DNA from 4 places in the Amphibiibacter pelophylacis genome. Region 1 is predicted to be linked to each of the others. Evidence: predicted binding sites of a transcription regulator. Region 1 holds the regulator's gene; each other region holds the start of a gene.
What was found. Region 1 encodes sigma-54, which starts transcription at its own class of promoters, with help from an activator protein. Its sites were predicted from a motif close to TGGCANGNAANCTGCTTT; they were not measured.
Positions count from the first base shown of each region.

Region 2: the regulator sigma-54 is predicted to act here: its motif matches at 2,907-2,924, upstream of RV045_RS00160 (pilin).
Region 3: the regulator sigma-54 is predicted to act here: its motif matches at 2,690-2,707, upstream of exaC (acetaldehyde dehydrogenase ExaC).
Region 4: the regulator sigma-54 is predicted to act here: its motif matches at 5,070-5,087, upstream of glnA (type I glutamate--ammonia ligase).

Region 1 is NZ_JAWDIE010000013.1:32,462-39,745, reverse strand. Features, by position in the region: gene RV045_RS09435 (D-alanyl-D-alanine carboxypeptidase/D-alanyl-D-alanine-endopeptidase) at 1-164, opposite strand, end outside; gene RV045_RS09430 (LptA/OstA family protein) at 344-979, shown strand; gene lptB (LPS export ABC transporter ATP-binding protein) at 979-1,749, shown strand; gene rpoN (RNA polymerase factor sigma-54) at 1,766-3,574, shown strand; gene RV045_RS09415 (THUMP domain-containing class I SAM-dependent RNA methyltransferase) at 3,598-4,956, shown strand; gene RV045_RS09410 (bifunctional chorismate-binding protein/class IV aminotransferase) at 4,953-6,953, shown strand; gene RV045_RS09405 (YifB family Mg chelatase-like AAA ATPase) at 6,965-7,284, opposite strand, start outside.
Region 2 is NZ_JAWDIE010000001.1:27,580-34,863, reverse strand. Features, by position in the region: gene RV045_RS00175 (CHASE2 domain-containing protein) at 1-1,202, shown strand, start outside; gene RV045_RS00170 (MBL fold metallo-hydrolase) at 1,262-2,173, shown strand; gene RV045_RS00165 (pilin) at 2,284-2,772, shown strand; gene RV045_RS00160 (pilin) at 2,960-3,412, shown strand; gene RV045_RS00155 (pilin) at 3,485-3,973, shown strand; gene trmD (tRNA (guanosine(37)-N1)-methyltransferase TrmD) at 3,970-4,776, opposite strand; gene rimM (ribosome maturation factor RimM) at 4,800-5,417, opposite strand; gene rpsP (30S ribosomal protein S16) at 5,417-5,671, opposite strand; gene RV045_RS00135 (GNAT family N-acetyltransferase) at 5,851-6,405, shown strand; gene RV045_RS00130 (integration host factor subunit beta) at 6,415-6,708, opposite strand; gene rpsA (30S ribosomal protein S1) at 6,841-7,284, opposite strand, start outside.
Region 3 is NZ_JAWDIE010000007.1:97,108-104,391, reverse strand. Features, by position in the region: gene RV045_RS06125 (FadR/GntR family transcriptional regulator) at 1-324, opposite strand, end outside; gene RV045_RS06120 (sigma-54-dependent Fis family transcriptional regulator) at 442-2,490, opposite strand; gene exaC (acetaldehyde dehydrogenase ExaC) at 2,781-4,301, shown strand; gene RV045_RS06110 (DUF779 domain-containing protein) at 4,353-4,730, shown strand; gene RV045_RS06105 (signal peptide prediction) at 4,706-5,137, opposite strand; gene RV045_RS06100 (LexA family protein) at 5,182-5,631, shown strand; gene RV045_RS06095 (Y-family DNA polymerase) at 5,631-6,974, shown strand; gene RV045_RS06090 (sulfate ABC transporter substrate-binding protein) at 7,029-7,284, opposite strand, start outside.
Region 4 is NZ_JAWDIE010000024.1:5,593-12,876, reverse strand. Features, by position in the region: gene ntrC (nitrogen regulation protein NR(I)) at 52-1,671, opposite strand; gene RV045_RS12970 (two-component system sensor histidine kinase NtrB) at 1,668-2,849, opposite strand; gene RV045_RS12965 (hypothetical protein) at 2,907-3,560, opposite strand; gene glnA (type I glutamate--ammonia ligase) at 3,591-5,006, opposite strand; gene RV045_RS12955 (competence/damage-inducible protein A) at 5,135-6,019, opposite strand; gene RV045_RS12950 (EI24 domain-containing protein) at 6,016-6,861, opposite strand; gene RV045_RS12945 (Rne/Rng family ribonuclease) at 6,893-7,284, opposite strand, start outside.

The DNA of each region.
Region 1 (7,284 bases):
TTCGTCGCCGGGTTCGCAGGCAGGGCTGGGGCGGCCAAGGCCAGCGGCTGCGCGGCCAGCAGCGCACCCAGCACCACACCCGCCAGCACGGCGCTGGACACACTGCGGCGCGCCGGGGAAAAGAAGAATCGGGACAGGGCGCAGGGAAACAGAAAATCAGTCATGGCACTTTCGTGCCCCGGCAGGGGGCGGCAAGCGCCAGAATGTAGCGCACAACCGCCCCGCACCGTCCCCCAGTCGGGGGAGGGGCTGCGGGTTTGTGATCAAGGACGCACAGGCACAGGGCGATGTTGCCGTGACACAATAAAGGCTTTGCCGGATCGGCCAGAGTGAAGGACGTGCAGTGATCACGACGGGTCTGCGAAAAGCGGTGGTGGGGGGGGCGATGCTGCTGGCGGCAGGCACGGGGCTGGTGTGTGCCCAGAACGCCCACGCCCAAAGTGCCCAGACCCCGCCGTCTGCCGCGGGCGGCCCGAGCGCTGACCGCCGCCAGCCGCTGGTGATCGAAAGCCAGGGCCTGGAAGACAGCACCGTCGATCTCGACCCTCAGCGCGTGCGCCTGCGCGGCCAGGTCAGCCTGCGCCAGGGCGGTTTTGTCCTGCTGGCCGACAGCGTCGAAGTGCGCAAGGTCGATGCGGGCGAAGTCGTCGCCACCGCGCTGGCCGGGCGCGGGCAGGTGCCGCAGTTCACGCAGGCGCTGCCGGGTGGCCAGAATGTGACAGGCACCGCGCAGCGCATGGTGTTTGACAGCCGCACGCGCCAGGTCACCTTCAGTGGCGATGCCCGCTTCGTGCGCACCCAGGGCGGCGTCACGCGCGAAGACGCCCGTGCGCCCGCGATGGTGTTCGATATTGCCTCCAGCCGCGTCTCGCTGCAGGGCCAGCCCCGCGCCAGCGCGGCCGCGCCTGCGCCCGCCACCCCGGGCCGCGTGCGTATCGTCATTACCCCGGACGCCGCCACGGGCCCGGGCACGCCCTGATGGCTGCTGCCGCGCCCGCGCCCCATCCCCCGTCGGGGCTTTTCGCCCAGGATCTGCGCAAGGCTTACGGCCCGCGCGAGGTGGTGTCGCGCGTCAGCCTGTCGGTGGCCCCCGGCGAAGTCGTCGGCCTGCTGGGCCCCAACGGCGCGGGCAAGACGACGACGTTTTACATGGTCGTCGGCCTGGTCGGCGCCGATGCGGGCCGCATCCTGATCGACGGCCGCGACGTGACGCAGCAGCCCATCCACCAGCGCTCGCGCCTCGGCCTGTCTTATCTGCCGCAGGAGGCGTCGATTTTCCGGCGCCTGAATGTTGAGGACAACATTCTGGCCGTGCTGGAGCTTCAGCGTGACGCGGACGGACGGCCGCTGTCCAGGGCCCGCTGCGCCGAGCTGCTGGAGGGCCTGCTGGACGATCTGAGCCTGGGCCGCGTGCGCCACAGCCCCGCCCCGGCGCTGTCGGGCGGTGAGCGGCGGCGGGTGGAAATCGCCCGCGCGCTGGCCACGCAGCCGCGCTACATCCTGCTCGACGAGCCCTTCGCCGGGGTCGATCCCATCGCCGTGATCGAGATCCAGCGCACCATCGCCTTCCTGCGCGACCGGGGCATCGGCGTGCTCATCACCGACCACAACGTGCGCGAAACGCTGGGCATCTGCGACCGCGCCACCATCATCAGCCAGGGCCATGTGCTCGCCGAAGGCCAGCCTCAGGCGCTGGTTGAGGACCCGCGCGTGCGCGAGGTCTATCTGGGCGAACATTTCCGCATGTGATGGCTGGAGCCCCCGCGTGAAGCCCAGCCTGCAGGTCCGCACCGCCACGCAGCTGACCCTGACGCCGCAGCTGACGCAGGGCATCCGCCTGCTGCAGCTCTCGGCGCTGGAGCTGCAGCAGGAGCTGGCGCAGGCCGTGCAGGACAACCCTTTTCTGGAGCTGGAACTCGCGCCCGGCATCGACGCGCCTGACGCCGCACCGTCTGCGGCCGAAGCTGCGGCCGAAGTTGCGACCGATACAGCGTCCGATCCGGGCACTGACAGAGATGGCGGCGATGGCGAAGCGTCCGCTGCGCTGGACACACTGGTCTCCTTCGACGCGATGGGCGGCGGCTGGGACGGCGACAGCCGCAGCGACGAGCGCCAGAGCGGCGGCGGCGGCGATGGCCCGGACGAGGCCTACGCCAGCGCCGAAGCCCCGCTGCCTGCGGCCGGCGACGACGCCTGGCTGGAAGGCCTGAGCGCCTACACCCCCGGCCAGTCCGACGACGATGACGAGGGCGACGGCGCCGCTCACAGCGCGCGCGGCCAGCCGGGCCCCACGCTGGCCGAGCACCTGCGCGGCCAGGTGCGCCACCTGCGCCTGTCGCGGCCCGACGCACAGGCGCTGCTGTGGCTGATCGACGCCCTGAACGACGACGGCTACCTGACCGAGCCGCTGGACGAGCTGGCGCAGGCCATGGCGGAGCAGTTTCCGCCGGACGAGGTCGACCCGGACGACGGCACAGACGACGGCACAGATGGCGAGAACCCGTGGCTGCCCCGCCTGCAGTGCGCGCTGGGCTGGCTGCACAGCCTGGAGCCTGCGGGCGTGGGCGCGCGCGACCTGGCCGAGTGCCTGGTGCTGCAGCTGCGCGAAGCGCCGCGCAGCCCCGAGCAGGCGCTGGCCGTGCTGCTGTGCCGCCATCTGGACGCCGTCGGCCGCCGCGACTGGAAGAAACTGGCCGCGCTGACCGGCACAGAACTGGCCGACGTGCAGGCCGCTGCGCAGCTCATCCGCCGCTGCGAGCCCAAGCCCGGCCGCCGCTTTGCCGACGTGCAGGCGCAGGTGGTGGTGCCCGACGTGATCGTGCGGCGCAGCCGGGGCGCTCTGGCGCCCAGCGTCAACCACGCGCTGGTCGATGGCTGGCTGGTGGCGCTCAACCCGGCGGTGATGCCCCGGGTGCGCGTCAACGAGCAGTACGCGCAGTGGATGCGCCCGCCGCGCGGCGAGCGCTCCAGCGCCCGGGCGGCAGCGGCGCCCGAGGCTTCTGCCCCGGTCAGCAGCGCCCCGCCTGCGGACGCCAGCCGCCCTGATGGCGCAGAGAGCGGTGCAGCCCAGCGCCCCCCGCGCCCGGCCAGCATGGGCGACTGCCTGCAGGAAGCGCGCTGGCTGGTGCGCAATGTGCAGCAGCGCTTTGACACCCTGCTGCGCGTGGCGCAGGCCATCGTCCACCACCAGGCGGGGTTTTTCGAGCAGGGCCAGTCGGCGCTGCGCCCGCTGGTGCTGCGCGAAATCGCCGCTGAAGTCGGCCTGCACGAATCGACCGTCTCGCGCGTGACCAGCGGCAAGTACATGCAGACGCCGCACGGCACGGTCGAACTGAAGTTCTTTTTCTCGTCCAGCCTGGCGCGCGAGGATGGCGGCGAAGCCATGTCCAGCACCGCCGTGCGCCAGCACATCGCCCGTTTCATTGCGGCCGAAGACCCGCAGCGGCCGCTGTCCGACAGCCAGCTCGCCGCGATGCTGGGCGCCGAGGGCATTCAGGTCGCCCGCCGCACCGTGGCCAAATACCGCGAAGCGCTGAAAATCCCGGTGGCCAACCTGCGCCGTCCGCTGGACTGATCCTCTTTTTTCCGAAAGTGCCCATGAACCCGACGACGATGCCGATGTCTTCCCAGGCCGACTGGCAGTGCCTTTTCCTGCCCTGCGCCGCCGGGGTCGAACCCCTGCTGCTGCGCGAAATCAGCCCCTGGCTGCCCGCCACACTGGCGGCGCTGACGGGCAAGGGCGGCGTCTGGGTCCAGGCCGCTGAGAACGCCAGTCCCAGTCTGGCCGAGGTCATGCGCGTGGCGCTGCGCCTCAACCTGCACAGCCGCCTGGCGCAGCGCGTGCTGTGGCAGCTGGCGCATGGCGCTTACAGGGTTGAGGACGACATCTACACCCTGGCCGAGCAGGTTGACTGGCCGGCCTGGATCAGCCACCGCCAGACGATGCGGGTGGATGTCAGTGCGCAGCGCAGTCCGCTGCCCAGCCTGAATTTTGTCGCGTTGCGCGTCAAGGACGCCGTTTGCGACAGCTTGCGCCGCGCCGTCGGGCAGCGCCCCAGCGTGGACACGCGCCGCCCGGACGTGGCGCTGGTGCTGCACCTGAACGCCGATCACGCCTGGCTGTCGGTTGATCTGTCGGGACAGCCGCTGTTCAAGCGCGGCTGGCGCGACGCCAAAGGCGGCACGACCGAGGTCAAGGGCGAGGCGCCGCTCAAGGAAACCCTGGCCGCCGCCATGATCGCCGCCAGCGGCTGGACGGGCCAGGACGGCGTGGCCCTGCTCGACCCCTGCTGCGGCGCGGGCACCATTGCCATCGAGGCCGCGCAGATGGCCTGCGGCATGGCGCCGGGCCTCAACCGCCGCTTTGCTTTCGAGCGCCTGCTGCCTTTCGCGGGCCAGGAGCGCGCCTGGGCCGACGAGGTGGACGCCGCACGCGCCGCCATCCACACGCCGCGCGCGCCCGTGTTTGCCGCCGACATCGCCTTCCGCCTGAGCGATTTCGCCCGGCGCAACGCGCAGGCGGCGGGCGTGGCGCACGCGCTCACGGTCCACACCGGCGACGCACTGCAGCGCCTGCCCCCGGCGGACGGCGGCGTGATGCTGCTCAACCCGCCCTACGGCGAGCGCATCGCCGCGCGCGGCTCGCTGCGTCGCCGCCAGGACGTCCGCCCCGACACGCCAGCCCCCGCCCCGCGCGAGGTCGCCAGCGAGGCCTTTGCGGGCGGACAGAATGCCGCGACCTTCTTCTCGCTGCTGGCCGCGCACTGGAAGCGCCACTACCCCGGCTGGAGCGCCTGGGTGCTGACGCCCGAACTCAAACTGCCCACGCTGATGCGCCTGAAAGAATCGGCCCGCGTGCCCATGTACAACGGCGCCATCGAGTGCCGCCTGTTCCGCTTCGACATGGTGGCGGGCTCTTTGCGGCGTCCGCCAGCGGGCGCTGCTGACGCGCCATGACTGAACCGGCGCCCTTCGCGCTGCTCGACGACGCCAGCAGCGGCCTCGGCGACGTTGCGCTGGCTCGCAGCCGCTGGTACAGCGGCTGGCGCCACGCCCATGTCAGTCTGGGTCCGCAGGATCTGGCGGCTTGCTGCGAGCGTCTGCAGGCCGATCTGGCCGCCGGGCGCCACGCGATCGTGCTGGCCGATTTCGAGTGGGGCATGGCGCTGCAGGGCGTGGCCGTACCGCCCGCCTGGCTGGCCGACAGCCCGCGAGCGCCCGCGCTGGTGTTCCATGTTTTTGACCATCTGCAGCGCCTGAACCCGGCGCAGGTGCAGCAGCGCCTGCAGCAGATTACGCCCGCCGATGAACCCGCTGACGTCGTGGGCTGGACCACCGATCAGGACGAAACCGCTTACCGCCAGGCGGTGCTGGACATCCACGAGGCCATCCGCGCGGGCGAAACCTACCAGGTCAACCACACGCGGCGCCTGCACGGGCGGCTGGCGGGCGGCCCAGTGGCGCTCTTCGCCCGCCTGCGCCGCGCCCAGCCCGTGCCCTATGGCGCGCTGCTGGCGCTGCCGGATGTGACGGCGCCAGACGGCAAGCGCGACGCCCCGACGGAACTGTGCTGGGTGCTGTCGCATTCGCCCGAGCTGCTGGTGGCGCAGCAGGGCGGGCAGCTCCGCGCCCAGCCCATGAAGGGCACCGCGCCCGCCGACAGCGACCCGGCAGTGCTGGCCGCCGACCCCAAGAACCGCGCCGAGAACCTGATGATCGTCGATCTGCTGCGCAACGATCTGGGCCGCGTGGCGCAAACCGGCTCGGTGGCGGTGAGCGATCTTTTCGCCGTGCAGCGCCACGCCACGCTGCTGCAGATGACCTCGACCATCACCGCCACGCTGCAGCCGCAGGCCACGCTGGCCGATCTGCTGCGCGCGGTCTTCCCCTGCGGCTCGATCACCGGTGCGCCCCGGCGCCAGACGCTGCGCTGGATCGCCCGGCTGGAGCACGCGCCGCGCGGCCTTTACACCGGCGCCATCGGCTGGGTCGATGCGCCAGGCCGCGCAAAAGACTGCGCCTGCCCGGATCTGATGCTGAATGTGGCCATACGCACGCTGTCGCTCTCGCGCGGCGCGCAGCACAGCCCGGCGCGGCCGGACGTGCGCGCCACGCTGGGCGTGGGCGGCGGCATCGTGCTGGACAGCGATCCGGCCTCTGAGTGGGCCGAATCGGCGCTGAAAGCCCGTTTTGTGCAGGGCGCCGACCCCGGCTACACCCTGTTTGAAACCCTGCTGGTCAAGCAGGATGCCGCAGGCGTTTGGCAGGTGCAGCACCTGCCTCAGCACCTGGATCGCTTGCGCGCCAGCGCCCACGCGCTGGGTTTTGAAGCGGCCCCGCTGGACGATGCTGCGGCGCTGGACGCGCTCTGGCGCCAGGCCGTAGCGCAGGCCGAGTCCCAGGCTGTGGGTGCCGCCGGGCTGCAGTCTTTGCGCTTGCGCCTGGATTTGCCGCGCAGTGGCGCGCTGAGGGCGGTGGCCCAGCCGCTGGCGCCGCTGCCTGAGCCCGCCCGCCTGATCTGGTCGCCCACGCCGCTGTTTTCGCCGGATCAGCCCCTGGTGCAGGCCGCCCTGACTGCGCACAAAACCAGCTGGCGCCAGCTCTGGGACGCCGCGCTGCAGCAGGCCATGGCGGCGGGCGCTTTCGATGCCCTGCTCTGGGGACAGGATCATCCCGGCGAAGCGCCTTTTGGGGTGGACGGCGCGCGCAGCACGGTTTACGCCCGTGTGGACGGGGTCTGGATCACCCCGCCTGCGGCCGATGGCGCCCTGCCCGGCACGGTGCGCGCCCGCGTGCTGGCCGGACAGGACGAAGCGGCGCTGCATTTGGGCCTCGTGGCGGTGCGCGAGCAGCGTCTGAGCCTGCACGCCGCCCGCCGCGCCGACGCCTGGGCCGTGAGCAACGCCCTGCGCGGCGTGCTGCCGGTGCTGGGGCCAGCCACCTGGCCGATTTGACCGAGACGCCATCAGTTCACCCCGACCAATGCGCGGCGGTACTGGATGGCTTCGGCCACGTCCACCGCGCCGACGGTGTCGCGCCCGGCCAGATCGGCCAAGGTGCGCGCCACCTTGATCGCCCGGTGCAGGCTGCGACCCGACCAGCCCAGGCGCTCGGCGGCGCTGCGCAGAAAGGGAGTGGCACCGTCGTCCAGGGCGCAGTGCACGGGAATCTGGCTGGGCGCCAGAGCGGCATTGGCGCAGCCCTGGCGCTGCCAGGCGCGCTCGCGGGCCTGCGCCACGCGCTGGGCGACGCGCTGCGAAGGCTCGCCCACGGCGTGAGCCAGCA
Region 2 (7,284 bases), on a different contig from region 1:
AGGTGGCGGCGCTGCGCGCGCGTCTGCAGGGGCGGCTGGTGCTGGTGGGCAGCTCGGCGCCTGCGCTGGCCGATCTGCGCGCCACGCCCATCGCCCCGGCACTGCCCGGTGTCGAGGTGCACGCCCACGTGCTCAGCGGCCTGATCGACGGCGATCTGCCCTGGCGGCCGGACTGGGCCAGCGGCTACGAGATTCTCTCGCTCATTGTCGTCGGGCTGTGGGTGGGCAGCGCGGTGCTCTGGCTGGGACCGTGGTCGGGCGTGATGTCGCTGCTGGGATGCACGTCCTGTCTGGTCGCGCTCAATCTGTGGCTGTACCGCAGCGAGCACTGGGCGCTGCCCATGGCTGCGCCGCTGATGCTGGCCGCCCTGCTTTATATCGGCGCCACCAGCTGGGGCTATGTGACGCAGACGCGCCAGAAACGCGATCTGGTCCGCCTCTTTGGCAGCTACGTGCCACCCGAACTGGTGCGCCAGATGGCGCGCCACCCCGGCCGCTACAGCCTGCAGGCCGAAAACCGGGAGCTGACGGTGATGTTCTGCGACCTGCGCGGCTTCACCGCGCTGGCCGAGGGGCTGGACCCGAGCGCGCTGCGCGACATCATCAACCTCTTCCTGTCGCGCATGAGCGCCGTCGTCCACCGTCACCAGGGCACGGTGGACAAGTACATCGGCGACGCCATCATGGCCTTCTGGGGCGCGCCGGTGGCCCAGCCCGACCACGCCTGGCGCGCCGTGCGCTGCGCGCTGGCCATGCAGACGGCGCTGGCCGAGCTCAACCAGGATCTGGCCCAGCGCGGGCTGCCCGGCGTGGGCATGGGCGTGGGGCTGAACACGGGCATGGTCTGCGTCGGCGACATGGGCTCGGACGTGCGCCGCACCTACACCGTGATCGGCGATGCGGTCAACGTGGCCGCGCGGCTGGAGGCGCTGACGCGCCAGTTTGGTGTGGCCGTGCTGGCCAGCGCCGCCACGCAACTGGCCTGCACGCCCTGGCAGAAACACCCCGCGCCTGCACCCGGCAAAGGACGCGGACGGCCCGTCACGCCGCCTGGCCCCGAGTGGCACTGGCAAGCCGTCGCCGAAGTCCAGGTCAAGGGCCGCCAGCAGAAGGTGGCGGTGCTGACACCCGTTTTACGGGATCCGGTTTGCGTGCACAACAGCACACCGGCTGGTGCTATTTCCCACACAGCAGGGGATTAATCCCTTGCCCCTGTCCGGCGGGGCGCGCATCATCGCGTTTCGCCAGCCCCAGATTCACCATGCAACTTCGCGTCCTGGGCTGCTCGGGCTCCATCGCCTCCGGCAGCCACACCAGCACCTTCCTGCTCGACGACGACATCCTCATCGATGCCGGAACGGGCGTGGGCGGCCTGACGGTGGACGAAATGGCGCGCATTGACCATATTTTCATCACGCATTCACACCTGGATCACGTGGTGTCCATCGGCTTTCTGGCCGACACGGTGATGCGGCTGCGCCAGCGCGCATCGCGCCCGCCGGTGCGTGTGCACGCCCTGCCCGAAACGCTGGACGCCCTGCGCCGCCACGTTTTCAACGGCGTGATCTGGCCCGATTTCAGCGCCCTGCCCTCGCCGCGCCAGCCCACGCTGGCCTTCGAGCCCCTGCAGACCGGCGACATCATCGCCCTGGGTGACCGCCGGATCGAAGCCCTTCCCGCCGAGCACAGTGTGCCTGCCGTCGGCTATGCCGTCTCCCCGGCGGACGAGCCCGGCCGCGTCTGGGCCTACACCGGCGACACCGGCCCCTGTCCGGCGCTGTGGCAGCGCCTCAACGAGCTGGATGTGGCCGCACTGATCGCCGAAACCGCCTTCTCCGACGACGACGCCCTGCTGGCCCGCATCAGCGGCCACCACTGCCCCGCCACGCTGCTGGCGGGTTTGGGCGAGCTGCGCCAGCCCACCACCGTGCACCTGACCCACATCAAACCGGGCGAACACGCCGCCGTGCTGCGCAGCCTGGGCCTTGCCTGCCAGCAGATGGGCCAGCACAACAGCCCGCAAGCAGGTCTGCGCTCCAGCGAGGCCCCCCTGTTTGCTCCTTGCCAAGGCGGTCACCATCGCCTGCAGCCGCTGCAGCAGGGTCAGCAGCTGAATTGGGAGCGCCCAGCCATTTTCGCGCTGCCAGAGCAGGCGCTGCGGTGCGCAGTGTGATGGCGTAAAACGGCGCGAGCCCAGCGACCGACACCCCCCGCGAGGGGACAGACACCCGCGCCGCGTGCGACTAGATTGGATGTGCCTTTACACCCCCACTGGAGCACATCATGACCCCTCGCCGCATCCCGCAACGTACCGCCCACCGCACCACAGTGCGCCCGCACGGCTTCACCCTGGTCGAACTGATGGTGGCCGTGGCCATCATCGGCATCCTGGCCGCCGTCGCCCTGCCCGCCTACCAGGATTACGCCAAACGCAGCCGCGTTACCGAGGGCCTGACGCTGGCCAGCGGGGCCAAGACCGCCGTCACCGAGTATTACGCCAACAACGGCGCCTGGCCCACCGCCAATGACAAAGCCGGTCTGCCCGCCACCATCAAAGGCAAGAGCGTGGACAACGTGCAGGTCGGTGCTGACGGCGTCATCACCGTGACTTTCTCCACGAAAGTCGATGACGCCACACACAACCTGCTGACCCTCACCCCGCAGGACAAAGACGGCTCGCTGCAATGGGCCTGCGCTCCGGCAACCGACAAGGGCGTCAAACCCCAGTATCTGCCCAGCGAGTGCAAGACGGCAGGCACAGCAACAGGCTGACGTTTTTTGTCAGTTGACACTTTTTGCCGCCCGCCAGCCGAGGGCTGCGCAAAAAGTGTCGCCCGCTACGCCGTACAAACCTGCACTTTGTCACGCACAAGCCTTGCGCAGCCAGCAGGCTCAACTCAAACACCTGGCACGGAACCTGCTTAGAGGAAGTCATCCTTTAACCCTCCAGGAGTTCTCCATGAAAAAACGTGCCCAGCAAGGCTTCACCCTGATCGAACTGATGATCGTGGTGGCCATCATCGGTATCCTCGCAGCCGTTGCGCTGCCGGCTTACCAGGATTACACCAAACGCGCCCGCGTTTCAGAAGGCCTGACCTTGGCCAGTGCGGCTAAAACAGGTGTGACCGAGTACTACACCTCGAACAACAAGCTGCCCACAAGCAACTCTGACGTTGGTCTGCCTGAAGCCAACAAGATTGTCGGCACGGCCGTCAAGAGTGTTGGAGTGGGTGCCAACGGCGTGATCACGGTGACGTTCAATGACAAGGTGGCCACCGATGCCACACTGACGCTGACGCCTGACGTCACTACAAGCACCGGTTCCATCGCTTGGAAATGCCGTGCTGGTGCTAGCAGCGGCACTAACGCCCTTCCGCAGAGCGTACTGCCGGCCGAGTGCCGTGGTACCTAATCTCGCTGATGCCTGATTCAATCCAGAAAGCGCCTTCGGGCGCTTTTTGCTTCCTGCTGCGGAGTGCCCATCATGAAGAGAAAAAATAGTGGCTTCACGTTGATCGAGCTGATGATCGTGGTCGCCGTCATTGGTGTGCTTGCTTCTATTGCCACCCCAGCTTTTCTGGACTACACAACGCGCTCCAAAGTGACGGAAGGCCTAAGTCTGGCCCAAGGTTATAAAACGGCAATCATGGAGACTTTTACCTCGCGTGGCCCTCAGAACATGGAATGTCTGGGCTACAACCCGGATGCCACCCTCTGCGGCATTAACTTGGGCATCCAAATCGTCAAGCCCACAAAAAACATTGCCAATGTGGCCAGCGCCACCAATGGCACCATCACAGTCACCTTCACGGAGGCCGTCGCTCCGATCGGCAAGAACACACTGGCACTGGTACCCAGTTTCGATCTGAGCCAGCCCAGCGTATCAAGTCAAAATGTTGTCTGGACCTGCGGCGGCACCCTTGATCCCAAGTATTTGCCCGCCAACTGCCGCACGGCAGCCAAAACGCCTTAAGGCTTGGGATCAGCCAGCAGATCTGGCCTGATCCGCGCGGTTTTGGCCAGGCTCTGTTCGCGGCGCCAGCGCTCGATCCTGGCGTGGTCGCCGCTCAGCAGCACGTCGGGCACAGCCAGGCCACCCAGCTCGGGCGGCAGGCGCTCGGGGCGGGTGTAGCACGGGCCTTCCAGCAGGCCGTCGGAGAAGCTGTCCTGCTCGTGGGATTGCGCCGTGTTCAGCACGCCGGGCTTGAGGCGCGCCATGGCGTCCAGCAGCGCCAGCGCGGGCAGTTCGCCGCCCGACAGCACGAAATCCCCCAAGCTGATTTCCAGATCGACATGCCGATCCAGCACGCGCTGGTCTATGCCTTCGTAGCGGCCGCACAGCACGACGAGGCGGGGGATGCGCTCCAGGCGCTGCACCAGCAGCTGCGTGAGCGGCTGGCCACTGGGGCTGAAGTGGATGACGCAGCGCGGGCTCTGCGCGCCGTCTGGCGGCAGCGCGGCCAGGGCGCGCTCCAGCGGCTCGGCCATCATCACCATGCCGGGGCCACCACCAAAGGGGCGGTCGTCCACACGGCGGTAAGTGCCTTGCGCAAAATCGCGCAGCGCCCACAGATGAACCTGCAGCGCCGCATCCGCGCCGCCCGCCGGCCAGGCCGCTGCTGCACTGAGTGCCGCAGCAGCATCCGGGCTGGCCCCATGCAGGGCATAGGCGCGGCGCGTCACACCCACAGCCATCAGGGACGGAAAAAGTTCGGGAAACAGGGTAATAAGATCAACGCGCTGCACGCGCGCGCCGTCTGAGTCCTGCTGATTCATCGAAGAGACCGGATCCGGCGGGTTCAATCGCTGAAATCCTCGGGCCAGTCCACACGAATCTGCCCGCCCGCCACATCGACGGCCAGCACATACTGCGCGACAAAAGGAATCAGGTGCTGGCGGGCGTCACCATGCACCTCAAGCACGCTGGACGGGCCGGTGCTCATGAGATCGTGCACGGTGCCCAGGCGCTGACCATCCTGGTTGAGAACCTCCAGACCGATCAGGTCGACCCAGTAATACTCGTCGGGATCGCCGCTGGGGAATTGCGCGCGTGAGACAAAAATCCGCGCCCCACGCAGGGCTTCGGCAATGGCGCGGTCGGCCACTTCGCGCAGTGTCGCAACCATGCCTTCGCCCTGGGGCTTGACCTGGGCGACCTGCACGCGGCAGGGGTAGGAGATGGCGATTTTTGCGGCGCCGCCCGCAGCCTGCGGCTGGCGCAGCACAGCTTCAGGCGCCTGCAAGTACCATCGTCTGGCCCCCAGCAAAGCCTGCGGGTCAGATGACCACGGTTTGATCCGGATGCCGCCTTTGACGCCCCAGGCGCCTGTGATGCAGGCGACCTCAACCGCATCGTCCGGCCACGGGGTCTGCGCATCAAGGGGCAGCAGCCCGGACGGCAAACCCGCCACGGCCATCAGGCGGTGGCCGTCTTCTTGGCTTCGCCAACCAGACGGGCGCAGGCGGGGGACAGCTGCGCGCCCACGCTCACCCAGTAGTTGACGCGGTCCAGCGCAATGCGCAGGGTTTCCGCCTGGCCCGAGGCCACGGGGTTGTAAAAGCCCAGGCGCTCGATGAAACGGCCGTCACGGCGGTTTTGCGAGTTGGCCACGACAATATTGTGGAAAGGACGCTTTTTGGAACCGCCGCGCGACAAACGAATGACAACCATGCCCATCTTCCTGAATGTTGGGCCGGACCGCTTGAGAAAGCGCGGTACGGCCGGAGTCTGATCTGTAGCGTTCCAGCCTGAACATCAGCCGGAACTTTGAATGAACCGGCTATTATAAGCGGCCCACCGCTGCTGCGGGCACCGTACCCGCCCTCATCTGTCAGAAATTGGCGACATTCATGCTGATCCGACCCTGCACCCCTGCCGACCTGCCCGCCGTCCAGGCGATTTACGCCCACGCGGTCGATCACGGCACCGGCACTTTCGAAACCGTCGCGCCCACCGTGCCTGAGATGCGCCAGCGCTTTGACGGCGTGGCTGCACTGGGACTGCCCTGGCTGGTGGCGCGGGACGAGGCCCACCAGATTCTGGGATACGCCTATGCGGGCTGGCTTCGCCCGCGCCAGGCCTTTCGCTACTGCGTGGAAGATTCGGTTTACATCGCGCCACAGGCCCAGGGCCAAGGCGTGGGTTCGGCGCTTCTGGCCGAGCTGATGGCGCGCTGCACTCAGGCCGGATCGCGCCAGATGGTCGCCATGATCGGGGACAGCGCCAACCTGGGCTCGATCCGTCTGCACGAGCGCGCCGGTTTCGTGCGCGCAGGGCTTGTGGCGTCGGCCGGGTGGAAGTTCGGGCGCTGGCTGGATCTGGTCATCTGGCAGAAAGCGCTGGGGGCGGGCGACAGCACGTCGGCCCAGCCCGCTGCGGCAGACGGCCGCGCGCCGGACAGATAAAGAGGCCAGTCAGGCGGCGGGAGAGCCCTGGTCCACGGCCTCGCGCAGGGCTTTGCCGGGCTTGAAGTGCGGCACGCGCTTTTCGGGGATGAGCACCTCGTCGCCATTGCGCGGGTTGCGCCCCACGCGCGGCGGGCGGCGGCTGACGGCGAAACTGCCGAAGCCGCGAATCTCGATGCGATGGCCTTTGGCCAGAGCGCCGGACATGGCCTCCAGCAGCGTCTTGACCACCAGCTCGGTGTCTTTGAGGGTGAGTTGCGGAAAGCGCTTGAGCAGGGCGCTCACCAGATCGGAACGGGTCATGGCGGGATCCTTGGTGTCACAGGCGCGCGCTTCGGGCGGCGATCAAAAAAGCCACCGGTCTGGCAGAGCCGGACCCGGTGGCTGGGAGAGCAGCGCAAAGGGGCCGCCGAAGCCGCCCCTTCGCTGGAGCGATCACTCGTCGCTGCCACCCATCTTGGCGCGCAGCAGCGCACCCAGGCTGGTCGTGCCCGCGTTTTCACGCTCGCTCGACTGCGACAGGCGCTGCATGGCTTCCTGCTGGTCGACCTGGTCCTTGGCCTTGATCGACAGCTGGATGTTGCGCGTCTTGCGGTCGATCGCGGTGATGACGGCGGTGATCTCGTCGCCCACCTTCAGCACGTGGCTGGCGTCTTCGACGCGGTCGCGGCTGATTTCGCTCACACGCACATAGCCCAGCACTTCGGTGGCCAGTTCGACTTCGGCACCGCGCGCATCAACGCTGATGACCTTGCCGCTCACCACCATGCCGCGGTCATTGACCGAGGTGTAGCTGGTGAAGGGATCGGCGTCCAGCTGCTTGATGCCCAGGGAAATGCGCTCGCGCTCGACGTCCACAGCCAGCACCAGGGCTTCGAC
Region 3 (7,284 bases), on a different contig from region 1:
ATTAAGCTGGCTGGTTCCGACTCGTACAGAGACCCCAGCTTCAGGAGAAAGTATAAACGTTCCTATGCCGTGCTTTGTCTGAGCCAGGCCATGGGCCTGCAGCCGGGAAATGGCCTCGCGTATGACAGTCCGGCTGACGCCGTATTCTTCAATCAGCAGGTTTTCTTTGGGTAATTTGGCGCCCGCCACATAAATTCCGTCGCTGATTTTCTGCGAAATAGCGGCAACCACTTCATCGGTCAGACTCCGGGTTTTTCTTTTTGAAAGAGGGGTGGCAGGCATATGGGTGTTAAAATTTTTAAAAGAGGAATATACGGTCATCATACAAGTTGTTGTGTCGCTCTGTCCATCTGCGGCAGGAGAAAATGTAGGAATGAACTGACTTGGTTTTGTGATGTGATGGTGCCGACTGTGTGGTCTTTTCGGTGAGCAGTCGAACTCTTATGCATTTCCCCCAGCCCGCCACCGGTACACCGTCTGGCGGCTGATTCCGAGCTGGCGGGCGGCGGCGGAGACATTGCCCCGGGCGTTTTCCAGCGCGCGGGCCATGACCTGGTCGGACAGCTCGCGCAAGGTGCGCGGCGAAGCGCTGGCGGCGGCGTGGACGTGCTCGCTGCCGGGCGGCGGGTGCGGGGCTGCGCTGTCGGGCTGGGCCAGGGCCTCGTCCAGCCAAGCGGGCGGCAGGTGGTGCAGGTCCAGAAGGGGTTCGTGCGCATCGCGCAGCGCCAGCGCGGCGGCCAGCACGCTGCGCATCTGGCGCACATTGCCCGGCCAGGGGTGGCGCTGCAGGGCGGACTGCAGCGCGGGAGACAGCCCGACGCTGGTCTCGCCTTGGGCTTCTTCCCCGGCTTCGGCCTGAAGCTGGGCGACCAGGCTGTGCGCCAGCGCGATGCGGTCGCTGCGCTGACGCAGCGCGGGCAGCGTCAGCGTGACGCCCTGGATGCGGTAGTAAAGATCTTCGCGGAAACGCCCCTGCGCCACCTCGCGCTGCAGATCGCGGTGGCTGGCGCACAACAGGGTGAAATCCACCCGCACCGCTGCGCCGCTGCCCAGCGGCTGCACCTCGCGGTCCTGCAGCACGCGCAGCAGGCGGGCCTGCAGGGCCAGCGGCATGTCGCCGATCTCATCCAGGAAGAGCGTGCCGCCGTGCGCCTGGCGGATGCGGCCGGTCGCGCCCTGGCGGCTGGCACCGGTGTAGGCGCCGCCGGTGTAGCCAAAGAGCTCGGCCTCGATCAGCCCCTCGGGCAGCGCCGCGCAGTGGATGGGCACAAAAGGCCCGGCCGCGCGCGGCGAGACAGCGTGCAGCGCGCGCGCAAACACCTCTTTGCCCACGCCCGATTCGCCCGCGATCAGCAGCGGCACTTGCCGCGCGATCAGGCGGCGACCCTGGCGGGCGGCTTCGCGCCAGGCGGCGTCGCCACTGTCCAGCACGGCCAGCGCATCGGGGGGATGGGCCGGGGCGGTTGGCGCAGGCGGGGCGCTGGCGCGCGACGTCGCCTGGGCCGAGGCGGCGTGCAGCGGCGGCTCGCAGGCTGGGGCGTGGACGCGAACGAACAGGCGCTCCGGCCGGTGCAGCGCCTCACCCGCTGCGCTGCTGGGCGCGAGCTGCCGGGGCTGGCCGCCACGCGCCAGGGCGATCAGATCGCCGATGCGCGCCTCCAGAACGCGGTCCAGCGCCAGTCCGCCGATGTCGCGCTGCTGCAGGCCCAGCAGCGCCAGCGCGCGGCGGTTGGCGCCGACGATCCAGCCATCGGGCGATACCGCCAGCAGCGCCTGATCCACCGAATCCAGGCCCTCTGACGTGGGGTGCAGCTGCAGCAGCAGGTGCGGGCTGGCTCCGGCGCGCATCAGGCTGTTCTCGATCAGGCCCGCGGCCAGGGTCACCAGACCCAGGCTGTGCGGCAGGCGTCCGCGCGGATCGCCCGAAATGTCCAGAATGCCCAGCAGTTCGCCCGTGGGCGAGGCGATGGGCGCAGCGGCGCAGGTCAGGCAGGCGTGGCGGTCCAGGTAGTGTTCAGCGCCGTGGATTTCCACCGCCTGGCTTTCGGCCAGCGCCGTGCCGATGGCGTTGGTGCCGCGCCAGGATTCGTGCCAGGACGCGCCGGGCAGCAGGGCCACGCGCTCGGCCTTGCTGGCGAAGGCGGTGCTGCCGCGCGTGTGCATGAGCACGCCCAGCGGATCGGCCAGCACGACCAGGCTCTGGCCGACCTGACCCATCAGGTGGTCCATGACCGGCAGGGCGTGGCGGATCATGTCGTGGTGGCGGCTGCGCAGGCGCTGCAGCTCGGGGCCGCTGGCGTTGTCGGGCGGCGCCAGGCGGCCCATGGGGCTCAGGCCCGCATCGAGCGAGCGGCGCCACGAGCGCAGCAGCTCCGGCGTGAGGCCGGGCATGCTCGGCGCGTCGGCGCTGAGCTGCGGGGACGCACCGTGGTCCAGCCACTGCCGCCGCCACTGGCGCAGCGGGCCGGATGACGCAAGGGATGCACGCATCGCTGTCTCCTGCAGGCCATCTGTCGCAGCCTGTTCGGACCAGTGTAGTGGCAGACCACAAACCCCCCACCGCAACGGGACTGGCGCAGTGGCAACTGTCACAGAAAGTGACACCCGGCCGGACACCCGGCCCGGCCGCTGTTGCGCCCTGTGACAGTTACGCCCCGCTTCGCAGCCGCCGCACAGGGCAGGGCTGCGCTGGCACGGCCCTTGCAATGATTCTGCATGGGCAGGCCGCTGCCCCCAGACTGCCACTGAGCACAACAGACCATAACCCCCGGAGACCCACCATGATCTACGCCGCACCCGGCTCGGCCGACGCCAAAATCCAGTACCAGGCCCGCTACGACAACTTCATCGGCGGCCAGTGGCGTGCGCCGGTCAAAGGCCAGTACTTTGATGTGATCACGCCCATCACCGGCAAGCCTTACACCCAGGCCGCGCGCTCGACCGCGGAGGACATCGAGCTGGCGCTGGACGCCGCCCACGCCGCCGCCGACGGCTGGGGCAAGACGCCACCCGCCGTGCGGGCCAATATCCTGCTGAAGATCGCCGACCGCATCGACGCCCACCTGGAGCGCCTGGCCTACGCCGAAACCGTGGACAACGGCAAGCCGATCCGCGAAACCCTGAACGCCGACATCCCGCTGACCAGCGATCACTTCCGCTACTTCGCGGGCTGCGTGCGGGCGCAGGAAGGCGCGCTGTCCGACATCGACGGCGACACCGTGGCTTACCATTTTCACGAACCGCTGGGCGTGGTCGGCCAGATCATCCCGTGGAACTTCCCCATCCTGATGGCGGCCTGGAAGCTGGCCCCGGCGCTGGGTGCGGGCAACTGCGTGGTGCTCAAGCCCGCCGAGCAGACGCCCATCAGCCTGCTGATCCTGATCGAGCTGATCGCCGATCTGCTGCCGCCTGGCGTCCTGAACGTGGTCAACGGCTATGGCCGCGAGGCGGGTTTCCCGCTGGCGACCAGCAAGCGCATCGCCAAGATCGCCTTCACCGGATCGACCAGCACCGGCCGCGTCATCGCACAGGCCGCCGCCAACAACCTGATCCCGGCCACGCTGGAGCTGGGCGGCAAATCGCCCAACGTCTTCTTCGCCGACATCATGGAGCGCGACGACGGCTTCCTGGACAAGGCCGTCGAAGGCCTGGTGCTGTTCGCCTTCAACCAGGGCGAAGTCTGCACCTGCCCCAGCCGCGCGCTGATCCACGAATCGATCTACGACGGGTTCATGGCGCGCTGCCTCAAGCGCATCGCCGCCATCACCCAGGGCAACCCGCTGGACGCATCCACCATGATCGGCGCGCAGGCCTCGCAGGAGCAGCTGACCAAAATCACCTCCTACCTGGAACTGGGCCGCCAGGAAGGCGCCGAGCTGCTGATCGGCGGCGAGCGCGCCCTGCTGCCGGGCGATCTGGCGGGCGGCTATTACGTGCAGCCCACGGTCTTCAAAGGGCACAACAAAATGCGCCTCTTCCAGGAAGAAATCTTCGGCCCCGTGCTGGCCGTGACCACTTTCAAGGACGAGGCCGAAGCGCTGGCCATCGCCAATGACACGCTGTACGGCCTGGGCGCGGGCGTGTGGAGCCGCAACGGCAACGTCGCCTACCGCATGGGCCGCTCCATCAAGGCCGGCCGCGTGTGGACCAACTGCTACCACGCCTACCCGGCGCACGCGGCGTTTGGCGGCTACAAGGAATCGGGCATCGGCCGCGAGACGCACAAGGTCATGCTCGACCATTACCAGCAGACCAAAAACCTGCTGGTCAGCTACAGCGAGAACAAGCTGGGCTTCTTCTGACCGCCTGCCGCCCGACCGCCCGATCGCCCCAAAGCCTGAAAGGAGACCGCCATGGTGGACCGCGTCATTGCGACCGAGGCTGCGCTGCAGCTCATTGCCGAACTGCACCGGGAGCATGGCGCGCTGATGTTCCACCAGTCGGGCGGCTGCTGCGACAACAGCGCCGCCAACTGCTACCTGCCCACCGACCTGACCATAGGTCCGCAGGACGTCCTGCTGGGCCACGTCGGCGGGATGCCGTTTTACATCGGCAAACTGCAGTACGACTACTGGAAGCACACCCAGCTGATCCTGGATGTGATCGACGGCCATGGCGGCACGTTCTCGCTGGAAGGCAGCACGGGCAAGGCCTTTCACACGCGCTCGCGCCTTTTCACCGATGAGGAATGGGCGAGCGTGCGCGATCAGGTCGAGCGGGACCTGGCCTGATCGCTATCGGGCGCTGATTGCGCCACAGCCTGGCGCTCGAAGCGGTTGCCCGCGTGCGCGCCCTGCCCGCGCCACCAGGACACCAGGCTGGCCAACGGATAGGCCACAAAGAAGAAAATCCCCAGCCGCTCGTACTGGCGCACGTGCACACGCTCGTGCGCGCGCAGCACGGCCAGCAGCTCGTGGCTCTGCCCCAGGATCACATGGCCGAAGGTGATGCCGCCAAAGCGCAGCCGGTGCACCCAGCGCGGCAGCTCGTACTGGCGGGCACGCAATGCGATCTCCAGCGTCGGCCCGACGCGCCGCACACTGCCGCCCAGCGCCAGCAGCGGCAGGCCCAGCACCAGGCCCACCGCGCTGCAGGGCAGGGGCCAGAGGATGCGCCATAAAGCAGGAATGGGGTTCATGGGAGAAAGCATAGCGCGGGATAATGGATTGCCTGAGGATCACCATGACCACCACCGTCCACCGCATCGCCAGCACCGACCCGGTTCTGGTCCAGCTGATTGAATCCAGCCGCGTTCCAGCGGGTTTTCCCTCGCCTGCGGCCGACTTTGACGTGCGCCCCATCGAGTTGCGCGATCTGCTGACCGATCACCCCGAGGCGACCTTCTTTCTGCGCGTGTCGGGACGGTCGATGGAGGGCGCGGGCATTTTCGACGGCGATGTCGTCGTCGTGGACCGATCACTGGACGCGCAGCACGGCGACGTGGTCGTCGCCATCCTGGACGGCGAACTCACCGTGAAACGCCTGCACCAGCGCGACGGCGTGCTGCGCCTGGAGGCACACGGCAGCGAAGGCCCCAGTTTCGAGCCGCAGGAGGGCTCGGAGTGGCGGCTGTGGGGCGTCGTCGTGACCAGCCTGCGCCCGCACCGCGCGGGCCGTTTGAGGAGCCTGTGATGTTCGCGCTGGTCGATGCCAACAACTTTTACGTCTCGTGCGAGCGCGTTTTCCACCCGCGCCTGGAAGGCCGGGCGGTGGTTGTGCTGTCCAACAACGACGGCTGCGCCATTTCGCGCTCCGACGAGGCCAAGGCGCTGGGCGTGCGCATGGGCCAGCCCATGCACGAGCTGCGCGACCTGGAGCGCCGGGGCGATCTGGTCGCGCTGTCGGCCAATTTCGAGCTGTACGGCGATCTCAGCCACCGCCTGATGACCGTGCTGGGCGACATGGCGCCCGGGCAGGAAATCTACAGCATCGACGAGACTTTCCTGGATGTCAGCGGCCTGGCGGACCGCCCCGCGCTGGGTCTGGCGATGCAGCAGCGGGCGCAGCGCTGGACCGGTCTGCCGGTCTGCATCGGTTTCGGGCCGACCAAGACGCTGGCCAAGCTGGCCAACCACATTGCCAAAAGCGCCGCGCGCAAGCCCGGCAGCTATCCTGCCAAACTGGCCGGCGTGTGCGACATGGCGGCGCAGAGCCCGCGCCAGCAGGCCATCCTGCTGGACGCCACGCCGGTGGCCGAGGTCTGGGGCGTGGGCCGTCGCCTGGCGCCGCAGATGGAAGCGCTGGGGCTGCGCACGGCGCTGGATCTGGCCCGCGCCGACGCGGGCGTGCTGCGCAAGCGTTTCAGCATCGTGCTGGTGCGCACCGCCCGCGAGCTGGCGGGCGAGCCCTGCCTGCCGCTGGAAGACGCGCCGCCGCCCACCCAGCAGGTGATGTTCAGCCGCAGCTTTGGCCAGGCCGTGACCGACAAGGCCGTCATGGCCGAAGCGCTGATGGCCTTCACCGCCAGCGCTGCGACGCGGCTGCGTGCGCAGGGCCTGTTCTGCAGCGCCGTGCACGTGATGATGCGCACCAGCCCTTTCCGCCCGAACGATGCGCAGTACCGCGCCGCGCTGACCGTGCCGCTGGACCCGACCGACAGCAGCCCGCGCCTGGCGGGCGCCGCGCTGGCCGCGCTCGATGCGCTGTGGCGTCCCGGCTTCGACTACCGCAAGGCGGGCGTGATGCTGCTCGACTTGCGCCCTGCCCAGGCGCCTGCGCAGGCCGACCTGTTCGCGCCGCCGCCCCAGCCGCCCAGCGCGGCCATGGCCGCCATCGACGCCATCAACCGCCGCTTCGGCCGCGACACTGTCACCCTGGGCCGCACCACCACAGGCGAGGTCCGCGACTGGCAGATGAAACAGGCCCGCCGCTCGCCGCGCTACACCACGCGTCTGGATGAGCTGCGGGTGGTGGGCGGTGATGCAGAGCAATCTGCAACCGTAAACAAGGGATTAGCCCAGGCGTTCAGACCCTGAGAAGCGCATCCTGTCGGCGCATTTTGTGGGGGTTCACTTCCGGGACGGGGTGGGCTAGCGCGCAAAAATTGCATCAAACGTCCCGCCATCCACAAAATGCGTCCGGCTGGCCTTGTCCCAGCCGCCGAAGGCCTGATCGATGGTGAACAGGTTCAGCCTGGGCAGCTGTGCGGCGTACCTGGCCTGTGCCTTGGCCGAGATCGGGCGGTAGAAGTTTTTGCCGATGATGTCCTGCCCCTCGTCGCTGTAGAGGTATTCCAGGTAGGCGGTGGCGACGGCGCGCGTGCCTTTTTTGTCCACGTTGCGGTCA
Region 4 (7,284 bases), on a different contig from region 1:
CGGGTTGCAGGGCCCGTTGCAAAACAGCAACAGGGCACGATCGCGCGGGGCTCAGCCGCCGTCGGGGCTGTCTGCGCTGTCGGATGCGCTCAGGCCCAGCTCCTGCAGCTTGCGCGTCAGGGTGTTGCGACCCAGGCCCAGGCGGCGGGCGGCCTCGATGCGGCGGCCGTGCGTGGCCTGCAGCGCCGCCGACATCAACGCCGCCTCGGCCTGCTGGATGCACTGGCCCCACAGCAGCCCGTCGGGCGTCTGACCGTCCTGCAAAGCAGCCAGCGCGCTGCGGTAGAGCTGCTGCGACCAGGCTTCGGTCGGCGCCAGTCCCGGCGCGAACGCTGGATGGGCCAGCACGGAAGGCGGGGCGGAAGGATGGATGCCGGCCGGGTGACGCGCAGGCTGCGGCGCATCCACCGCCGTCAGCATCACCGGAGCGACGCTGCCCGGCCCGGCCACTGCGGCGGCATCCAGCACCTCGGGCGGCAGGTCGCCCACCTCGATGCGGTTGCCCGGCGCCATGATGGTCAGCCACTGGCACATGTTCTCGAGCTGGCGCACATTGCCCGGAAAGCCAAAGCCCTGCAGCAGCGCGGCGGCCTCGTCGCTGAGCTGCTTGGCCTCGACGCCCAGGCGCGGCGCACAGCCGCGCAGGAAGTGGCGGGCCAGCGCCGGGATGTCCAGCGCGCGCTCGCGCAGCGGCGGCAGGCGCAGGCGGATCACGTTCAGGCGGTGCAGCAGGTCTTCGCGGAACAGGCCCTGCTGCACGCGGTCTTCCAGCGGCTGGTGCGTGGCGGCGATCACGCGCACATCGGTGCGCAGCAGCTGCTGGCCGCCCACGCGGTAATAGTGCCCGTCGGACAGCACGCGCAGCAGGCGGTTCTGCAGCGCAAAGGGCATGTCGCCGATCTCGTCCAGAAAGAGCGTGCCGCCCTGCGCCTGCTCAAAGCGGCCCGGGCGCTGGCTTTGCGCGCCGGTGAAAGCGCCTCGTTCGTGACCAAAGAGCTCCGATTCAAGCAGTTCCGCCGGAATCGCCGCCGTATTGATCGCCACGAAAGGCCCTTTGCTGCGCGGGCTGTGGCGGTGCAGGGCGCGCGCGACAAGCTCTTTCCCCGTGCCCGATTCGCCAGTGATCAGCACCGTGGCCAGGCTTTTGGACAGACGCCCGATAGCGCGGAATACCTCCTGCATCGCGGGCGACTGCCCCAGCAGATCGGGCCAGCCACCCGCCGGAGCGACCGGCTCGGGTGCAGCGCCTGGCGCTTCGGACTGGGCCTCCGCGCTGGCGCGGCGGCTGACGGCCTGCTCGACCAGGTGGACCACCTGGGGCAGATCAAAAGGCTTGGCGACATGCTCGAACGCCCCGCCCTGCAGCGCCGAGACCGCGCTGTCCAGGTCGGCGTAAGCCGTCATGATGATGACGGGCAGCAGCGGGTAGCGCAGGCCGATGTCGGCCAGCAGTTCCAGCCCCGAGCTGCCCGGCATGCGCACATCGGACAGGAGCACATCGGGCTGGCTGGCAGCCAGCGCCTGGCTGACCGCGTCGGCGCGCTCAAAAGTGCGCAGCCGAAAGCCCGCCCGCACCAGCGCGCGCTCGAGCACATAGCGGATCGAGGCGTCGTCGTCGACCACCCAGACTTCGGCACCGGGGCCGGTGCTGCTCTGCAGATTGGCGTTCATGCGCGTCCCTTGTCTTCCTGGGCCGCTGGCCCGCTCACAGGCAGCAGCACGCGAAAGACCGCGTGCGGCTGGGCCTGCTCCAGTTTCAGGCTGCCTCCCAATTGCTGGGCGTAGGTCTGCGCCAGCGTCAGGCCCAGGCCCGTGCCACCGCTGCGCCCCGAGACCATGGGCGCGAACAGCGTGTGCTGCAGCTCGGGCGCGACGCCCGGCCCGTTGTCGGACACCGTCAGCTCGATGGCCAGGCGGTGGCGCGACTGCACCACCGTGCTTTGACGCACAGCGCGCGTGCGCACCGTGATGCGCGCATCCCCGGCCAGACGGCGCGGCTGCAGCATCTGCGCGGCGTTCTGCACCAGGTTCAGCACGACCTGGACCAGTCGCCCGTGGTCGCTCCAGAGCTCGGGCAGCGAGACGTCGTAATCGCGCTGCCAGCTCAGGCCCTCGCCGTACTCGGCCTTGACCAGGCGCCAGACGTGCTCGCAGACCTCGTGGACATTCACCCAGCCCTGCTGGCGCGGCGCCCGCTGCGGCGTCAGCAGCCGGTCGACCAGGCCCTGCAGGCGGCCGACCTCGTCGTCGACCACGCGGGCGCACGATCGCCATTCCTTCAGCATGTCGCTGTCCAGCGCGGCGCTGCCGTCTTGCAGCGCGGTGAAATCCATGGCCATCAGCTGCGCGGCACCCCGGATGCCGCCCAGCGGGTTTTTGATCTCGTGCGCCAGCGCGCGAAACAGCGCGTGCTGCGCCATCTGGTGCTCGCGCGCCTGGCGCTCCTCGTCCTGTTCCTGCTGGCGGGCCACCGGCCACATCTGCAGCAGGCACCAGCCTTCGTCGCTGCGGCTGATCAGCCCGCGCAGGCGAGAGGCGGGCCCGACGCCCTCCCCCATCAGCGCCGTGGGCGGGCGCAGCCAGGCTGCACCCCCGAGGGTGGCCTCGAAGTGGCTGTGGCCAAAATCTTCCCGGCGGATGCGGTCCATGGCCTGCAGCACCTCGTCGCCCAGCACCAGCCAGTCCTGGACTGGCCGACCGCACAGCTGGCGCAGCGAACGTCCCAGCGCCGATTGCAGCGCCGCGTTGGCGTGGCGGACCTGGCCTTCGCCGTCCACCCAGGCCAGCCACACGGCCATCTGGTCAAAGGCAGGGCTGTGCGCCGGCAGGCCAGTTTCGGGGGCTTGCACGCAGGAGTCTCCTTCAGTGATAGGCCCGGGCGGCGAAGGCGCCCGCAGCCCAAAGGGCTAGCGCCTGAGCCGTTCGAGCTCTTTGGTGATGGCGCGCACGTCGTTTTCATGACGGGCCACGCGCGTTTTCAGCTCGGCCAGCCGCTGCTGGTAGGCCGGGGATGTGGCGGTTTCGCCGGGCTGCAGGGGCAACTGGCCGCCTGCCAGCTGGGCGCGCAGGGCGTCCAGCGCGGCGGTTTCGCGCTGCAGCTCACTCTCCAGAATCATGCGGGCGTCTTTGTCGCGGTTCTGCTGGGTGGTGCTTGGCACCCGCGCGTCGCCATCGGCGTAGAAACCCGGCCTGCTGCCCGCCCCAGCACCCGCGCTTTTGGGCGCAGGCGATCGGGCTGGCGCACGCTCGCGGGACGCGGTGCTGGCGGGCCTGTCGCCCCCCACCACCTTATCCTGCGTCTGCTGCTGCACCTCGTTGAGGTTGACCTGCGGTGCGGGGGTGAGCCGCACCGGCGAGGTGATGACGGTGATCGGCGCGTTGCGTATCGGGCTGCACTTGAGCCGTTTGGCCTCCGCCGCCGTATAGGCGTCGGTGTAAAGCACCGGCGGGCCCGGACAGCGGTACACGGTGGCCGCACGCAGCGGCCCAGCCGCCGATCCGGCGGCAAGAACCACCAGAACCGCTGCCGTGCGCCGCAGGCCTGCCGCCGTGTCCGTCATCCGTCCATCGCCCTTTCGCTGCCTGACCGTTTACAGCGTGTAGTACATGTCGAACTCAACCGGGTGAGTCGCCATGCGGAAGCGCGTCACTTCCTGCATCTTCAGGTCGATGTAGGCATCGATGAAGGCATCGGTGAACACGCCACCCTTGGTCAGGAAGGCGCGATCCGCGTCCAGAGCTTCCAGCGCCTGATCCAGGCTGTGGCACACGGTCGGGATCTTCGCGTCTTCTTCGGGCGGCAGGTGGTAGAGATCCTTGGTGGCGGCTTCGCCCGGGTGGATCTTGTTCTCGACGCCGTCCAGGCCCGCCATCAGCAGCGCGGCAAAACCCAGGTAGGGGTTCATCAGGGGATCGGGGAAGCGGGCTTCCACGCGACGGCCCTTGGGGTTGGCCACGAAGGGAATGCGGATCGAAGCGGAGCGGTTCTTGGCCGAATAGGCCAGCTTCACCGGGGCTTCAAAGCCGGGCACCAGGCGCTTGTAGCTGTTGGTGCCGGGGTTGGTGATGGCGTTCAGCGCGCGGGCGTGCTTGATGATGCCGCCGATGTAGTACAGCGCGAAATCGCTCAGGCCCGCATAGCCGTCACCGGCGAACAGGTTCTTGCCGTCTTTCCAGACCGACTGGTGCACGTGCATGCCACTGCCGTTGTCGCCGACGATGGGCTTGGGCATGAAGGTGGCCGTCTTGCCATAACCGGCGGCGACGTTGTGGATCACGTACTTTTGCAGCAGTGTCCAGTCGGCGCGCTCGGTCAGGGTCGCGAAGCGCGTGCCGATTTCCATCTGCCCGGCGTTGGCGACTTCGTGGTGGTGCACTTCAACGGGGATGCCCAGCTCTTCCAGGATCAGGCACATTTCCGAGCGCATGTCCTGGCCGGAATCGACCGGGGGCACGGGGAAGTAACCGCCCTTGACGGTGGGGCGGAAGCCCTTGTTGCCGCCCTCGAACTCGGCGCCGGTGTTCCAGGCACCTTCTTCAGACTCGATCTTGTAGAACGAGCCGCTCATGTCGTTGCCCCAGCGGATGCTGTCGAACACGAAGAATTCGGGTTCGGGGCCGAAGTAGGCGGTGTCGCCCAGGCCGGAAGCCTTCAGATAGGCTTCGGCGCGGCGCGCCAGGCTGCGCGGATCGCGCTCGTAGGCCTTGCCATCGCTGGGCTCGACCACGTCGCAGGTCAGGATCAGCGTCGGCTCCTGGAAGAAGGGGTCGATGTTGGCGGTGTTGGGATCGGGCTTGAGCAGCATGTCCGAGGCTTCGATGCCCTTCCAGCCCGCGATGGACGAGCCGTCAAAGGCGTGGCCGGATTCGAACTTGTCCTCGTCAAAATGGGACACGGGCACGGTGACGTGCTGCTCTTTGCCCCGGATGTCGGTGAAACGGAAATCCACGAACTTGACTTCGTGTTCGGCCACCATCTTCATCACGTCTGCGACGCTTTTGCTCATTGTGCTCTCCATAAAATCCCGGACGGTGCGCCGGGGTTGAACCAGTGATCTCTGAATCAGACTACAGCATAAACCATGCCAGAGGCGCTCCCGGCGGACGCAGGCGCAATCCGGCGATCATGCACCATTCAGGTGCTGATCATCTCCTGAAAACGCACCGATAAGGTGCGCAACTCGCCCAATAACTGGGCATAGGCGGCTTCGGTGCACTGGGGCTCGCCCTTCACGCCCAGCTCGATGTGCGGACCGTGCTGCGGGTGCGCCACGCTGGGCAGGCTGAAGACGCGCACGCCGGGGTGCTGGGCCTCGATGCGCTCCATCAGCGGGGTCAGGCGCGACTCAAAAGTGTCAAAGACGATGATGGCGCGCTCCAGCCATGCACCACGGTGGTGCCAGGCGGCGTACTCGCGGTCCAGCACCTCTTCCAGCATGGGGTGGGCCATGACCGGAAAGCCGGGCACGAAGTGCAGATGCGCCACGCTGAAGCCGGGAATGCGGTTGTAGGGGTTGTGGATCAGGCGCGCCCCCTGCGGCAGCACGCCCATGTGCAGGCGGTGGCGGTTTTCGGGGCGATCGGGGTCGTAGCTGACCCCTTTTTCCTGCGCCATCTCTGCGGCGCGGGTGTGGATCAGGGCCTGCGCGCCCTCGTGGCGGTGCAGCGGGCGACCCAGCGCGCGCGCAGCGCAGGCGCGGGTGTGATCGTCCGGCGTGGCGCCAATGCCGCCAAAGCTGAAAGCGGGCGTGGGCTGCCGGGCCGCCCAGGCCAGCGCCTCTTCGATCTGCGCGGGCTCGTCGCCCACATAGCGCGCCCAGGCCAGCTGCAGGCCGCGTGCGTTCAGCGCCGCGATCAGCGCCGCCATATGGCGGTCCTGGCGGCGGCCGGAGAGAATCTCGTCGCCAATCACCAGCGCGCCAAAGGCCGCAGGCGGTCCAGCGTGCAATGCGGCGGCGTGGCGCTCGAGCGCGTCGTCTGGCGCGCCGGTGTCAGGGGGAAATTCGAGGGGATCGCTCATGTCAGCCCAGCAGCAGGGGCGGCCGGACCGTCCAGCCGCTCCGCGTCATTTTGGCGCAGCAGGTGCAGACGCGCCAGGGCGAAGTGCGCAAACCAGCATGCCGTGAAGGCGAAGACCACCGTGTAAAGCCACACCACCACCACCACCAGCAGCGGCGCCAGCACCACGGCAAAAGCGCCCAGGATGCTGAACAGCACGGTGGGCGCCGCGCCAAGATAGCCGCTGATCACGCCCATCAGCAGGAACCAGCCGCGCTGGCTGTGCAGAATCTGGCGCGATTCTTCGGCGCTGGCGTATTCGGCCAGCACGTCGTGCGCCATGACCTTGCCGGTCAGCCAGCCCCAGATCAGCGGGGGCAGCACCAGCACCAGCGGCGGGATCAGCCACAGCGGCACGGTCAACACGGTGAGGACCAGCGCCAGCAGCGTCCAGCCCAGTGACAGCCCAAGGCCGCGCCACAGGCCGGAGCCCTTGCCCGCCGCCATCTGCGCAAAGCGCCGACGCTGCACCAGACGCACCAGCCCCGGCGTCAGCCACAGCGACACCAGCAGCAGCGACGTCATCACCAGCAATGGCAGCGCCAGCGCGATGACAATCATCGGCGCCAGCACCACGCGCAAATCGGGCAGGCCGATCTGCTGCAGCCACAGCGTGGCGGTCTGGCCCAGCGACCAGTCGCCGATGACAGCCTGCACCGCCTGCACAGCCGGGTGCCAGAACCACACGCCCAGCGTCAGCGCCAGCATCACCAGCACCGCCAGGGGCAGCAGCGTCAACAGCAGCACCTTGGGGTGCAGGCAGTAGGCGGCGGCACGCCAGAAGGCGTCCATGACGGCCTTCATGCGCGCCTCACCATTCGTGCATCAGGCCCATTCAGGCCCCATCAAAGGGGTAGCGCACGCCGGCCAGATCCTTGCGGGTCTCAACCAGCACCAGCGGGCCGGTGTCGGCGGGCGGCAGCGGGGCGCGCTCGCGCGGCACATGCGCGGGGCGCGGCTCGCTGGCGATCTGCTCGCGCACGGCACGCACGCGCTCGCTGTCGCTCTGCACCCACTGCAGGCCAGCGCCCGACAGCATCTGCGCCAGATCGCGCTCGGGCAGGCTCCAGCCCGTGGCCGGGGCGGTCGTCAGGCTGGGCGCTGCATTTTGTGCAGGCGCCACAGCGACAGCCGGTGCTGGCGCGGCCACCACGGCAGCAGCGACCGTCACAGCCGGAACGACGGCGGGGGCCACAGGCGCAGCGAGCACAGGCTCAGCAACGGGAA